Regions from separate parts of the Acetoanaerobium sticklandii genome, predicted to be linked through region 1. Evidence: riboswitches for the same ligand, from Rfam matches in the RefSeq annotation. Region 1 holds a riboswitch; the other holds the start of a gene.
The links. A riboswitch is a leader RNA that binds a small molecule or an ion and turns the genes downstream of it on or off. The one in region 1 is predicted to bind FMN.
Positions count from the first base shown of each region.

Region 1 (7,585 bases):
CAAAAGGATACCTCTTCCTTCTTTTTCTATAAGCTCTAGAGCTTTTGCCAGCTGGTCTCCGCAGTCGCATCTAAGTGAGCCAAAAGCATCACCAGTAAGGCACTCTGAGTGTACTCTAACTAGTACATGTAGCTCCGGATTAATTTCTCCTTTGACTAGAGCCACATGATGCTCACCAGTGAGTGAATTTACATAACCCTTCATAACAAAATTTCCATATTTTGTAGGTAGCTGAGATATAGCTTCACACTTTACAAAAATTTCATTTTTCCTTCTATAGGCTATAAGGTCAGCTATTGTAATTAACTTCAAATTATGTAGCTTTGCAAACTCTATGAGTTCAGGCACTCTAGCCATAGTCCCATCATCATTTAAAATCTCACATATAACCCCTGCAGGCTTTAGTCCTGCTAGTCTTGCAAGATCCACTGCTGCTTCAGTATGGCCTGCTCTTACTAGCACTCCACCATCCTTTGAGCAAAGTGGAAATATGTGTCCAGGGCGAGTGAAATCTTCTCCGCTTACTTCATCATCCATAAGCTTTGTTATAGTTAAAGCTCTTTCGTGTGCGGATATCCCTGTGTGAGTCGTTTTATAATCCACAGACAGAGTAAATGCAGTTTCCTTTGGATCTGTATTGTTGCTCACCATAGCTCCTATCTTAAGCTCATCAAGCCTAGATTTAAGCGTAGGCATGCATACTAGTCCCCTGCCATATTTGACCATGAAGTTAATATCATCACCAGTTGCAAACTCTGCTGCCATAAGCAAATCGCCTTCATTTTCTCTATCCTCATCATCCACTACAACTACCATCTTGCCATTTTTTATATCCTCTATTGCCGATTCTATACTATCAAACATATTATCCCTCCAAAATTCTCAATATCGATGATGCTCTGACTCAAAATGATATATAACTTAGACTTTTAACATATATAAACTTTTAATATCCTTACATTTTTAAATTAATTTATTCTACTTATAAAAATCCATTTGAAGCTAAAAATCCCATATCTAGTTTACTTGGTTTCTCTATATTATCCTCAGTTAAATTTGAACTCAGTATATTTGAATTTGCTACAAAGATTTGAATGTATTTGCCAATCATATCGCATTCTATATTCACCATTTGACCTGGCATTGCTTTTTCTAGAGTAGTCATTTTCTTTGTATGTGGTATCACAGAAACTATAAAGCTTCTCTTCGTAACGCTAGCAACAGTAAGTGATATACCGTCTATAGAAACTGAGCCTTTTTCTATGATGTAAGGCAGTAGATTTTCACTTAGCCCTATTTCAATTAAAACTGCATTTTCATCTGGAGTAATTTTTATGATTTCACCAGTACTGTCTATATGTCCAGAAACCATATGCCCGCCTAGTCTATCTCCTAGCTTTAGTGCTCTTTCCAAATTCACCTTTGAGCCTTTTGTAAGTCTGTGAAGATTCGTTCTTTTTATAGTTTCGGGCATGACATCTGCCGTAAAGTTGTCAGCTGACTTTGATGTGACTGTAAGACAGATTCCATTTACAGCTATACTATCACCTATGTTCGCATCCTCTAGGACTTTGCTTGCCTTGATTGAAACTGAGGTTGATTTGCTACCTGGTCTTATATTTAAAATACTCCCTGTCTCTTCTATTAGTCCTGTGAACATCTTAAGCTCCTTTCCATATTCTAAGCAATTCAGTTAATAGCTTTGAACTAAATATTAAATCACAAACAGTCTAAAGCATTTATTTTATATAACCTTCGACTACAAAATCATTTTCAATATGAGTGAAATTCATAGATTTAAGATTTATGACCTCGCTCATACTGCTTGCTCCATATCCTCCTATAGGAGATTTTGCATTTGTTCCTCCGATAATTTTAGGAGCTATATATGCTCTAATCTTATTTACTAACTTAGCTTCAAGTAATGCTGCGCTAAGCTGTTCTCCTGCTTCAATCAAAATACTGTCCATTCCTAAAAATCCAAGCTCTTTCCAGAGCTCCTCTAAATCCACCTTGCCATCCTTTGATTTTGTCATGATTATTTTGGCTCCGTAATCCTCGAGCTTTCTGAGTTTTCCATCGCTAGCTGCCTCAGTAACTGCTATATAGGTATCTGATTTTGAATCGAGATTTATTATTTTAGCATCAAGACTGATTCTAGCTGCCGAATCCACAACTATTCTATGAGGCTCTCTTCCTTTTGAGTCAATAAGTCTTACATTAAGCGAAGCATCATCAGAGAGTATGGTTCCTATCCCTGTAACAACTGCACTTACACTGCTCCTTAATCTATGCACATCGGTTCTTGATTTCTCGCTAGTAATCCATTTGCTGTCTCCTGTGTGACAAGCTATTTTTCCATCTAGGCTCATGGCGTACTTTAGTATCGTAAAAGGAAGATTCGTAGTCATATAGTGGATGAAGACTTCATTTTGAATCTTTGCCATCTCTTCTAACACGCCTACAGTTATTTCTATATTGCTCTGCTTTAATTTTTCTATTCCGCTTCCAGATACAAGAGGATTGGGGTCAGTAGTCGCAACAACAACTCTAGCTAGCTGATTCTTAATTATTGCCTCCGTGCACGGTGGAGTCTTGCCTTGATGACAGCAAGGCTCTAAGGTAACATACATAGTTGCACTCTTTATATCCTCAGTAGCAGAATTTATTGCTTCAATCTCTGCATGGGATTTTCCAAAAGCAGTGTGATAACCTTCACCTATTACCTTGCCATCTTTTACTATCACTGCTCCGACCAAGGGGTTTGGATTTACATATCCTCTTCCTTTTTCAGCAAGTGAAAGAGCTAGTTTCATAAATTTTTCATCCGATTCGAGCATATCAATAACTCCCATATCTACATCAGTCCTTTCATTTTTACTAATCATTTATTAATATAATATTTATAATTATTTTTAAATACTTAAGAATATATCTTTTCTTATTATTCAATACTCATTCTATTCGCAATAGGAATCTAGCTAATATCAAATTACATTTTCTTATAAATCATGTTTATATATATTAATCTTCATAAAAAAGCTCTGGATATCAAAAAACATCCAGAGCATAATAGACCAAAAAATCTACATATAAAATCATCTTCTCCCATCCAGACTTTACTGTCGGTCTTGGAATTTCACCAAGTCAACCACTTTCGCAGTTCGCGGACTTTTACCGCCGGTCGGGAATTTCACCCTGCCCTGAAGAATATATTAAGTTGTATTATCATCATAAAAATATCACATACAAAATAAAAAGTCAACTTACTTTATTAAGTCCATCAAGTACTGTCCATAATCAGTTTTTTTCATCGGTCTTGCAAGTTTATTTAACTGTTCATCTGAAATATAGCCTTTTTTGTAGGCTATTTCTTCTATGCATGCTATATATAGCCCTTGTCTTTTTTGGATTGCCTCAACAAAATTAGAAGCCTCTAATAGAGATTCATGAGTCCCCGTATCTAGCCAAGCAAGTCCTCTACCCATAATCTCAACCTTTAGGTCTTTATTATTAAGATAATGCTCTATAACTGAAGTTATTTCTAGCTCACCCCGTTTTGAAGGCTTGACATTTTTAGCTATCTGGCTGACTTTATTATCAAAAAAGTATATGCCAGGAACTGCGTATGAAGATTTTGGATGCTCTGGTTTTTCTTCAATTGAGATAGCATTCATATCACTGTCAACTTCTACTACTCCATATGCTCTAGGATCTTTTACATAGCAGCCGAATATAACTGCTCCCGAATCTAAATTAGAGGCATTATGTAAGACATTTACAAGATTTGCTCCATAAAAAATATTATCCCCTAAAATCAAGCACACAGAATCATCTTCTATAAATTCTTCCCCTATAATAAAAGCTTCTGCTAGCCCCTTTGGTTGATTTTGTACAGCATAGGAGAAATCCATCCCTATATCAGAACCATCTCCCAGAAGCTCTTCAAAATCAGAAATGTCTCGTGGCGTTGAAATAATAAGCACCTCTTTAATTCCTGCGAGCATAAGCACTGAAAGAGGATAGTAAATCATTGGTTTGTCATAGACTGGAAGCATCTGTTTTGAAACAGATTTAGTTATAGGATAAAGCCTAGTGCCAGATCCTCCTGCTAATATTATTCCTTTCATGATGTAACCCCTTTCCAAGTTTTATATTAATATATTATCACATTTACAAGTATACGCTTTATTATTATCTACTTGATTATACCGAAATTTTATTTTTTTGTGTAAAAAAACTTATGTAGGGTAGATATAAAATAGAGATAATATATTTTGAAAAATAAAGGAGGCATTACTATGAATTTTGATATGCTAAAAGGTAAATTCAATCAGATACTTGGAGATGCTAAAACAGAGTTTGGTAAATTAACTGACGACGAGCTTAAAATGCTTGAAGGTCAAAGAGATAAATTCATCGGAGTGGTTCAAGAAAAATATGGAATCGCTAAAGAGGAAGCAGAGAAAAAAGTTAATGAGTTTTTGAAAAAATACTAATACCAACTCCACCCATTAAAGAAATCAAAAAAGTCTAGATGCGAATTTGCATCTAGACTTTTTTTGATTAGATTTTAAACTGTGCTACTAACGCTTGAAGCTCTTCTGCAATCTCTGCTAGACTTTCTCCAGAGTTTGCGATTTCCTCAATTGTTGCTGCTTGCTCCTGCATAGAAGCTGATGCCTGCTGAGTTCCTGCCGCATTTTCTTCTGATATAGCAGATAGGTTCTCAGATAGAGATATAATTATATCTTTATTTTGTATCATTAGCTTTGAGGATTCATTTAATTTTTCTATTATGTCATTTACTGAATCTATTGCTCTTGCTATGGCTTCAAATTTTCCTTCAGTGTCTTTTACACTTGAGGTTTGATCCATAATTGTAGTTTGAACCACCTTCATAGTGTCAACTGCACTTTGAGATTTTGCTTTTAGCTCATTAATAACCTCTTTGATATCTGATGTAAAGTTGTTAGATTGTTCTGCGAGCTTTCTGATTTCCTCAGCAACAACAGAGAACCCTCTTCCTGCTTCTCCCGCTCTTGCCGCTTCTATAGCTGCATTTAAGGCTAGAAGATTGGTCTGGTCAGCTATGCTTTGAATCATTGTACTTGCAGTGTCAATTTTTTCTGCACTTTCATTGTTGCTCATTATAATTTCATAAACCTCTTTAGTAGACTTAGTGCTTTGATCAGTCTTTTCTATTAGTGTTTTTAATATATTAAAGCCTTCTTCTTTTTCTTTATCTATAAGAACAGCTGCTTGATTTAAGTCCTTTAGATTCTGAGAATCTTTTTCCATAAGATTGCCCATATCATTAACACTTTGAACAGTATTTTCAGTGTCTTTCGCCTGCTCGCTAGCTCCATTTGCAATTTCTTCTATAGTTCGTGCAACTTCTTCAGATGCATTTGCTGCTTGCTGAGAAGTGGCAGTTAGTTCTTCAGAGGAAGCAGCTACAAGCGAAGATTTATCTATAACCTTTGAAATCATGTCCTTCATGGATGCTTGCATATTGTCTATGGCTTTTGCAATTTCTCCTAGCTCATCATTGTTTGAAAGTAGGCTTTTGTCTATATCATTTGTAAAGTCTCCTTCTGACATGATTGAAATCTGCTTTTTAAGCTTATTTATTACTGCAATTACCTTAGTAATAGTAAAGTATAGTGCTGCTCCAAGCAATAGGAAGATAGCAAGTCCAACACCAATAATCATCATTGTATTTTTAGTTACAGCTTTTTGAACAGAATCAATTGAATATCCTATCTTAACTGCCCCTGCTATATATCCGTTTACATCAACAGGGTATACAACTTCATATACTTCATGAGATTCATAATTTGCTGTAGCAGTATAAATCTTTTTATCTTGAATAGCTGTCTTTGCTCCTATATCATCCACTAGGTAGCCCTCTAGCAGCTCTGGATTGCTGTGAGCTTTCACCTTATATATACTGTCCATATATAGGGCATAGGCTATATTATCGGATTTTGCTATATCTTCAATTATTGCCTGATACCCAAATTTCTGAGTCATAGCATTTATGTCATTAGCAAGAATTCCTACCTGCACCATTCCTCCATTTACGTTATGAACATATCCATACTTATAATAGCTGTTTGTTACAGCACTTTGTCTTATTTCTTCCATGTAATCAGCTAATTTTCCGTCCTTTACAGGAGTAGATATGTGGTCTTCTGGAAAGGTATAGCCTATGCTACTTTCTAGGTTTGAGTAAATTATAGTCCCATTTTGATCCACAAAGTTAATTTCATCAATTCCCATATCCTTTGCTAGCTGGGCTAAAAACTCGTTGCTAATCATTTGCTGACTAGTAATTATTACATTTCCGACCCCTCTTATGGAGTTTTCTAAAAGTCTATTAGCATTGTTGATAGATTGCTGGTTGTCATTGACCCTCTTTACAAATTGCTCAGCTGTAAATACTCCATTATCCTTCATTTGGTCAAACAAACTATCTCTTGTAAGATAAGACGATGCAAAAGCAATAGCTCCTACACCTAGCAGAATCAATACTAGCGGAATAGTTAAAAGCTTTGTTTTTATTGAATTAGATTTATTTTCATTGGATTTTATATTATCACCTGAGTTTTTCTTAAACCTTAGCTTAGCTTTATTTTTTCCTTCTTGCTTATTATCAATTACATCTAATTTTTCTATGTCATTTATTATTTCTGTTGTTTCATCTAACTCATTATTATCAAGATTACTCATATTGTCTGCATTATGTATACTTTCTAGGTTTTCTAGAGCTTTCTTATCATTAAGCTTATCCATTTATTCATCTCCCTTTGTTAAATAATATTTATCTATTTTATATAGATAGGATACCATTTTTACTACAAAAAGTACACGCTAACCTTGAAGTTACTTTATTAAAACAAATATTTTCCAAATGATAATTTTGATATATATAAAAACCATTTTAATTTAATCAGTATATGTAACAAATTATTATTCCTATTTATTTTTTCCAAAAATTTATATACAAAAATAGGCTGAAATAATAAGTTACTACAATATATCAAGGTTCATGATACTCAACCAATAAATTGTAAGCCTTCTTATTACTGTCAGCCTATTTTAATTCATTATTTATTTTGTTTTTTAACTACACTCTAAACTTAGCTACTAGAGACTGCAGCTCTTCAGCTATAGATGCTAGTGATTCTCCTGAGTTTGCTATTTCTTGAATAGTAGCAGACTGCTCTTCCATTGAAGCTGAAGCTTCCTCAGTACCTGCTGCATTTTCTTCTGATATTGCAGATAAGTTTTCAGTAAGAGAAATAATTAAATTCTTGTTTTCCATCAGCTGTACAGATGATGAGTTTAACTTTTCAATTATAGTATTTACTGAATCTATAGCACTCGCAATAGCTTCAAATTTACCTTCTGTATCCTTTACACTTGATGTTTGATCCATAATAGTATTTTGAACTATATTCATAGTGTCTACAGCACTTTGAGACTTAGACTTAAGTTCATTGATTACTTCTTTGATATCAGATGTAAAATTATTAGATTGCTCTGCTAGCTTTCTGATTTCTTCAGCAACAACTGAGAA
Region 1 covers NC_014614.1:477,791-485,375, reverse strand. Annotated here, with positions in the region: gene CLOST_RS02195 (bifunctional 3,4-dihydroxy-2-butanone-4-phosphate synthase/GTP cyclohydrolase II) at 1-864, opposite strand, end outside; gene ribE (riboflavin synthase) at 983-1,660, opposite strand; gene ribD (bifunctional diaminohydroxyphosphoribosylaminopyrimidine deaminase/5-amino-6-(5-phosphoribosylamino)uracil reductase RibD) at 1,740-2,888, opposite strand; FMN riboswitch at 3,097-3,215, opposite strand; gene rfbA (glucose-1-phosphate thymidylyltransferase RfbA) at 3,267-4,130, opposite strand; gene CLOST_RS02175 (CsbD family protein) at 4,302-4,499, shown strand; gene CLOST_RS13410 (methyl-accepting chemotaxis protein) at 4,567-6,798, opposite strand; gene CLOST_RS02165 (methyl-accepting chemotaxis protein) at 7,133-7,585, opposite strand, start outside.

Region 2 (7,585 bases), 770 kb from region 1:
TTCTTAGACAATTTGATGAGAGACTTAAATATCTAAAGAATCTCACCGAGCGTAAAGAGCAGGTAGAAAGACTAATCGAAGAGCAAGGGAAACTAACTGAAGAGCTACAAAAATCTCTAGAGTTAGCAACTACTCTTCAAGAAGTCGAAGATATTTATGCACCATTTAAGCAGAAAAAGAGAACTAGAGCCACTGTTGCTAGGGAAAAAGGTCTTGAGCCTCTTAGTGAAATTTTGATTCTAGGACAAAAGGATGTATATAAAGAAGCAGAAAGTTTCCTAGATGAAGAAAAAGGTGTAGCTAGTATAGATGATGCAATAGCAGGAGCTATGGATATAGTTGCTGAGACTATTGCTGACGATTTTGAGCTAAAAAAGAAGCTTAGAGCTATAGTATTTAAGGAAGCGGTACTTGAAGCATCTGCTAAAAAAGGAAGTGAAGAAAAAGAAGACTTCCTAGTATACAAAATGTATCATGAATACTCTGAGCTATGCAGTAAGATGCCAGCCCACAGAGTACTTGCAGTGAACCGTGGTGAAAAAGAAGATATCTTAAAAGTTAAGTTAAACTATCCTCTAGAAAAGATAACTGAGGTATCAGAAAGAGCTTACATAAAATCTGATATCCATAAAGCTGTCATGGCAGATACTATAAAGGATAGCTTAAATAGATTGATGCTTCCCTCTCTAGAAAGAGAGCTAAGAACTAGCATAACAGAGATGGCAGAAGAGAGAGCTATTGCTGTTTTTGGCGAGAATCTTAGAAACCTTCTTATGCAGTCTCCACTTTATGGAAAAACTGTACTTGGCTGGGATCCGGCTTACCGTACTGGCTGTAAGATAGCTGTAGTTGATGAGACAGGGAAGGTTCTAGATACCACAACAGTGTATCCTACAGTGCCACAAAATAAAGTAGCGGAAACTAAGAAAGAAATACTTAAGTTAATTGATAAACACAATATAGATATAATTGCGATAGGTAATGGAACAGCATCTAGGGAATCTGAAGCTATAGTTGCTGATATAGTAAAAGAAAGCTCAAGAAAAGTAAGCTTTATAATAGTAAGTGAAGCTGGAGCATCAGTTTACTCAGCATCTGCACTAGGAGAGGAAGAGCTTCCAGAGCTTAACGTATCAATTCGTGGAGCTGTATCTATAGCAAGAAGATTGCAAGACCCTCTATCAGAGCTAGTAAAAATAGACCCAGAGCATATAGGCGTAGGCCAGTATCAGCACGATGTAAATCAAAAGAGACTTTCAGAAGTGCTTACTGGAATAGTAGAGGACAGTGTAAACCGTGTAGGCGTAGATTTGAACACAGCATCTTATGCTATTCTTTCATATGTAGCTGGTATAAATAAAACGATAGCTAAAAATATCATAAAATACAGGGATGAAAATGGAAAGTTTTCTACTAGAAAGCAATTGCTTAAGGTTGCAAGATTAGGCCCTGCTGCATACGAGCAGTGTGCAGGCTTTTTAAGAGTAAAGGAATCTGGCGAGGTTCTAGATAGAACTGGAGTGCATCCAGAATCTTACAAGGCGGCTTATGCCTTACTTGAAAAGATGGGCATATCTAAAGAGGATGCTCAGTATCCAGAAAAAACTGAGTTTACTTCAAAAGTAGAAGAGCTAAGCCTAAGAGATATAGCGCAGGAGCTGGAAATAGGACTTCCTACACTTAGAGATATAGTAAAAGAGCTTTCTAAGCCTGGGCGTGATATCAGAGATGAGGGAGCAATGGCGCCTATACTTAGATCTGATATTTTAAAGCTAGAGGATTTAGAAATAGGAATGATACTTCAAGGTACAGTTCGTAATGTAGTAGATTTTGGAGCCTTTGTGGATATCGGTATCAAAAACGATGGTCTAGTTCACATATCCCAGCTATCTGACAAATATGTGAAAAATCCTATGGAGGTTGTGTCTGTAGGAGATGTAGTTGAGGTCAGAGTAATTGATATAGATAGACAAAGAGGCAAGGTATCACTTTCCATGAAAAAAGCTTAATAAGATTAAGTTTGACTAATGATTATCATTGACAATTATAGAGCAAATAGGTATACTATAAATATACAACTTAATATTTCTTCAGGGCAGGGTGAAATTCCCGACCGGCGGTAAAGTCCGCGAGCTGCATAGGCAGTTGACTTGGTGAGATTCCAAGACCGACAGTAAAGTCTGGATGGGAGAAGATAAGCTATTTATTACGCTATTAGTAAGCCTGGAGATAATTTTATTTCCAGGCTTTTTTAATTTTAAATAGTAAAAGGGTTTCTGACATTATTTGCAATATGTGGTTGCGTATAGGCAGAGACTTATCTTCTTAATTATATCTTACTTATATTTTTTAGGAGGAATTATAATGGAAAAAGCAGTAACAAAAAAGCAAGCTATCAGTACATCTAACATGGTAAAGATTTCTATACTTGGAGTAATGTCTTTTATACTAATGTTTATGAATCTACCACTACCTATATTTCCAGCTTTTTTAAAGATTGATTTTGCAGATATCCCATCAGTTATTGGTGGATTTGCTCTAGGTCCAGTAGCAGGAATAATGATTCAGCTGATTAAAAACATTCTACACTTTATGTTTGATAACAGCACAGGCGGAGTAGGAGAGATATCTAACTTTATAGTTGGAGGCTCATTTGTATTAGTTTCAAGCAGTATATACCATGCTATGAGAAGTAAAAAAGGTGCAATAATCGGAAGTATAGCAGGAACTATAGTTATGGCTATGGTGGGAGCACTTTCAAACTATTTCCTAATCATTCCTTTTTACTCAAATATCATGCCGATAGATGTTATTATCAACCTAGGAACAGTTGTAAACTCAGCAATCCACGATAAATTAACTCTAGTGCTTTACGGAGTAATTCCGTTTAATATCTTCAAAGGTATAGTAATATCAGTTGTTACTGCCTTACTTTATAAAAAGGTTACGCCGATTTTAAAGAAAAGATAAGCAGCTACTGGATTAATAAAGCTATTAATCACAGAATCAATAGATTTAGTAGTTGATTAAACTATAGACAAGGTTATTATTTTTAAACTTTATATTTGCACCAACAGCTCTTTTTATTAAGACTAGTTATCTACTCTCCATAGTCTAAATTAAGAAGAGCTTTTATTGTGTAAAAAATTGGTTATAAAAACTAGGTTTTAAGTATATTCTGGCTTACTAAAATTAATTATAAAGAGAGTGGATGTTATTTTTTGCCTATTTTTGTTATAATACTAAGGTTAAGGTTTAATATGTTTGATTTTTGAAAACTAGGAGAAGATATGATTTATTTAATAGATGAGCAAATGACTAAATATATAGGTGAAAAGATAGGAAAGCTTCTAAAGCCCAATGATGTTTTAGCTTTAACTGGAGATTTGGGCGCTGGAAAGACTATGATGACTCAATCTATAGCGAGAGGAATGGGGATAGAAGACTATATAACCAGTCCTACCTTTACTATAGTTCAGGAATATGAAGGAAAGCTTCCACTATTTCATTTTGATGTGTACAGAATAGCTGATGAAGAGGAAATGTATTACATAGGCTTTGATGAATATCTAGCTAGAGGAGGAGTCTGCATCATAGAATGGGCAAATTTAATTGAGAGCATTCTTCCAAAGGAAAGGCTAGATATAGAGCTTCTATATACGGAAAAAGAGGGCAGAAACATGAGACTTACACCTCATGGAGCAAGGTATGAGGATTTAGTAAAGGAGCTGATTGAGGAGTGAAGATATTAGGAATAGATACTTCATCATCGTCCTTATCTGTTGCGGTGATGGACGATGATTTATTAAAGGGTGAGTTTACTTTAAATCACAAGCTGACTCATTCTGAGCAGATGATGCCGCTTTTAGACAGCTTGCTTTCTCATTTAGAGCTTAAGATGTCAGACATAGACCTTATAGGGGTAAGCGTGGGGCCTGGCTCATTTACAGGAATTAGAATAGGTGTAGCCGCGGCAAATGCTATGGCTATGGCTCTAGATATTCCAGTAGTTGGGATATCTAGTCTAGAGTCTATGGCATATACAGCAGGAGAGACAGCTTACACAATAGTATCGACTTTCGATGCTCAAAGAGATAGGTTCTATTTTAATGCATATAGATTTGAAAATTCAGAGCTTAAGGCTTTAGAAGCTGAAGATGTACTTGAAAAGGAAGATCTAATTAAAAAGCTGGAATCCTATGATAAAGTGCTACTACTAGGAGATGCTGTTTTTATAAATGAAGAGCTACCACTCAATGTAAAAAAAGCAAAAAGAGCAGTAAGGTATGTAAGAGCATCTAGCGTATGTGAGCTAGCACAGAGGGACTATTTACTTGGAAAGACTGGTTTTGCAGTTCCTGTCTACCTAAGAAAATCTCAAGCAGAGATTCAATTTGAAGAGCGTATGAGCAAAGAGGTAAACAATGGGTGATTTTAAGATTTACGATATGAATAAGGATAATGTAGATGGAGTTTATGAAGTCGAAACTTTATCGTTTACAGATACTTGGAGCAAAAAGGCTTTTGTAGATGAGCTAAAAAATAATCTGGCATATTACAAAGTAATAGTAGACGAGGAAATTTCAAAGGTAGTTGCCTTTGGGGGACTTTGGAAGGTGCTAGATGAAGCCCATATCACGAATATTGCTGTTCATCCTGAGTATAGAGGAAAAAAACTTGGAAATATGATAGTAGAGGCTTTGATTGAAAAGGCTAGGGAAATAGATATAGCTGAGATGACATTGGAAGTCAGAGCATCTAATGAAACTGCCAAGAATTTATATGCCAAATACGGATTTAAGATAGCAGGTATTCGTAAGGAATACTATCAAGATAACAAGGAAGATGCGATTATCATGTGGAAGTCTATGAAGGAGTTAGGTTAAATGAAGGATATACTGAGTCTTGCTATAGAGACTAGCTGTGATGAAACCTCAGCTGCTGTGCTTAAAAATGGCAGAGAAGTAAAATCAAATATTATAATGAGTCAAATTGATATACACAAAAAATTTGGGGGCGTAGTACCTGAGGTTGCTTCTCGTAACCATGTTCAAGATATAAATCCAGTGATAAAGGAAGCTCTTGATACTGCAGGGGTTAGCTTTAGAGATTTGGATATCATAAGTGTAACCTATGGACCAGGGCTTGTGGGAGCACTTTTAGTGGGTCTAGCAAGTGCAAAGGCTCTAGCCTATGCCTTAGACATCCCACTGGTAGGAGTCCATCATATAGAGGGGCATATAGCGGCCAATTACATCGCTCATGAAAAGCTAGAGCCACCATTTATTTGCCTTGTGGTATCTGGGGGACATACTCATCTTGTAAAGGTCGCTGATTATGGCAAATATGAAATACTTGGAAGGACAAGAGATGATGCGGCTGGAGAGGCCTATGATAAGGTAGCAAGGGCAATAGGGCTAGGCTACCCTGGAGGACCATTAATAGACAAGCTTGCAAAAGAAGGAAATCCTCATGCTATTAGCTTTCCACGTACCTACCTAGAGGAAGGCTCCTATGATTTTAGTTTTTCTGGATTAAAGTCAGCAGTGCTAAATTATCTAAATGGTATGAAAATGAAAGCTGAGCCTATAAATGAAGCTGATGTTGCGGCATCCTTTCAAGAAGCTGTAATAGAAGTGCTATCAGCAAAGCTCATTCGTGCTTGTAAGGAGCATGGGCTAAAGCAAGCTGCCATAGCTGGAGGAGTGTCTGCAAACAGCGCTCTAAGAGAGAGGTTAGAAACTATGTGCAAAAAAGAAGAGATAGATTTTTATTATCCACCTCTTATGCTTTGCACTGACAATGCTGCTATGATAGGCAGTGCAGGATATTATGAATATGTTAATGGTTATACTTCTTCTCTAGATTTAAACGCAAAGCCAGGACTTAGGCTAGGCGACAAATAGATATTTAATCCTGCTGGGCTTCGAGTAGCATTTCCCAAGTGCTCATAAGCTCATGCAGGATTTTTTCTTTGTCTGATTTTTGCTCTGTCACTTCTTTGACTTTTTCTGGATTTGAATATATTTCCTCAAGGCAAAGCAGTTCATTTAGATTTTCGATTTCTAGCTCAGTATTATGAATAGCTTCTTCAGTTTCTGTGATTTGTTTTTTTAGTTTTTTCTCTTCTTTTTCTTTTTCCTTATCCTTCTTGCGCTGGATTTTAAGCTGAGTTTTGGTAGTAGTATCCTCGCTTTGATTAGCAAATTCTAGAGCAGCTTTTTCAGCTGCACGTTTTTCGATATAGTAATCGTAGTTGCCTAGATAGCTTTTTACGCTCTGGTCTTCTAATACTAGGATTTGATCAGGTACCTTATTTAAAAAATATCTATCGTGGGAGATTACAAACACAGTTCCTTCATAGTTAGTGATAGCATCCTCAAGAACTTCTTTAGATTCTATATCAAGATGGTTTGTAGGCTCGTCTAGAAATAAAAAGTTTGAATCTGAAAGCATGAGCTTAAGCAGCGAAATCCTAGCTTTTTCGCCTCCGCTCAAGGTTCCTATTAGCTTGTATACCTCGTCTCCTGTAAACAGGAAAGCTCCTAGCATATTTCTTACTTTTGTTTCTGTAAAGTTAGGATAGGTAGACCACACTTCTTCAAGCACAGTTTTATCAGGCTGTAAATCATCTCTTTCCTGGTCAAAATAAACTGGATACACATTGGTTCCAAAATCTATATCTCCATCAAAGCTTTTGTCTACTCCAAGAAGTATATTAAATAAAGTTGATTTTCCAGCTCCATTGGCTCCGATGAGTGCAATTTTTTCTCCTCTGTATATATCCAAATCCACGTTTTGAAATAGACATCTTTCTCCGTATGACTTACTTAAGCCTCTTGCTTTTAATACATCCTTACCGCTTTTAACTGAAGGCTCAAAAGTAATCTTAGCTCGTTTTTTCATGTAGTTTGGCTTTTCTACTACATCCATTTTATCAAGAAGCTTTTCTCTACTTCTAGCACGTTTTACTTGTTTTTCTCTTCCAAAAGCCTTTAGCTGGTCTATTACTTCTTGTTGGCGTTTTCTCTCGGCTAGATTTTCTTCGTAGGCTTTTTCATCTAGCTCAGCTTGGATTTCTCTTTGCGAAACATAATAGGAATAGTTGCCATTATATACTCGAATAGACTTGTTAAAAAGCTCAAAGGTTCTATTTGTAAGCTGGTCTAGGAAATATCTGTCATGGGATATCACGAAGATAGTTCCTCTATATTGACGTAGAAAAGCCTCTAGCCACTGCACAGAATCGGTGTCTAGGTGGTTTGTTGGCTCATCAAGCAGTAGTATATCAGGCTTTTTTAGAAGTAGCTTTCCTAGCATTACTCTAGTTTTTTCTCCTCCTGAAAGCATTCTTACCTTTTTGCTTAAATCCTCTTCTTTAAAGCCTAAGCCGATAAGTATGCCTTTTGCTTCTGAATTATATGCATAGCCGTTAATTTTTGTAAACTCATCGGTTTTCTTTGTGTACTGCTTCATAAGTCTGTCTAGCTTATCGTGGTCTTCTAAAGAACCAGCTTCAGCTATGTCGTGCTCTAGCACTCTGATTTCCTTTTCTAGAAGCATAACCTCTTCAAAAACCGTAAGC
Region 2 covers NC_014614.1:2,424,490-2,432,074, reverse strand. Annotated here, with positions in the region: gene CLOST_RS11575 (Tex family protein) at 1-2,009, shown strand, start outside; FMN riboswitch at 2,083-2,200, shown strand; gene CLOST_RS11570 (ECF transporter S component) at 2,365-2,970, shown strand; gene tsaE (tRNA (adenosine(37)-N6)-threonylcarbamoyltransferase complex ATPase subunit type 1 TsaE) at 3,291-3,743, shown strand; gene tsaB (tRNA (adenosine(37)-N6)-threonylcarbamoyltransferase complex dimerization subunit type 1 TsaB) at 3,740-4,432, shown strand; gene rimI (ribosomal protein S18-alanine N-acetyltransferase) at 4,425-4,886, shown strand; gene tsaD (tRNA (adenosine(37)-N6)-threonylcarbamoyltransferase complex transferase subunit TsaD) at 4,887-5,906, shown strand; gene abc-f (ribosomal protection-like ABC-F family protein) at 5,911-7,585, opposite strand, start outside.
Region 2: another riboswitch for FMN. It lies ahead of CLOST_RS11570 (ECF transporter S component); the one in region 1 lies ahead of ribD (bifunctional diaminohydroxyphosphoribosylaminopyrimidine deaminase/5-amino-6-(5-phosphoribosylamino)uracil reductase RibD).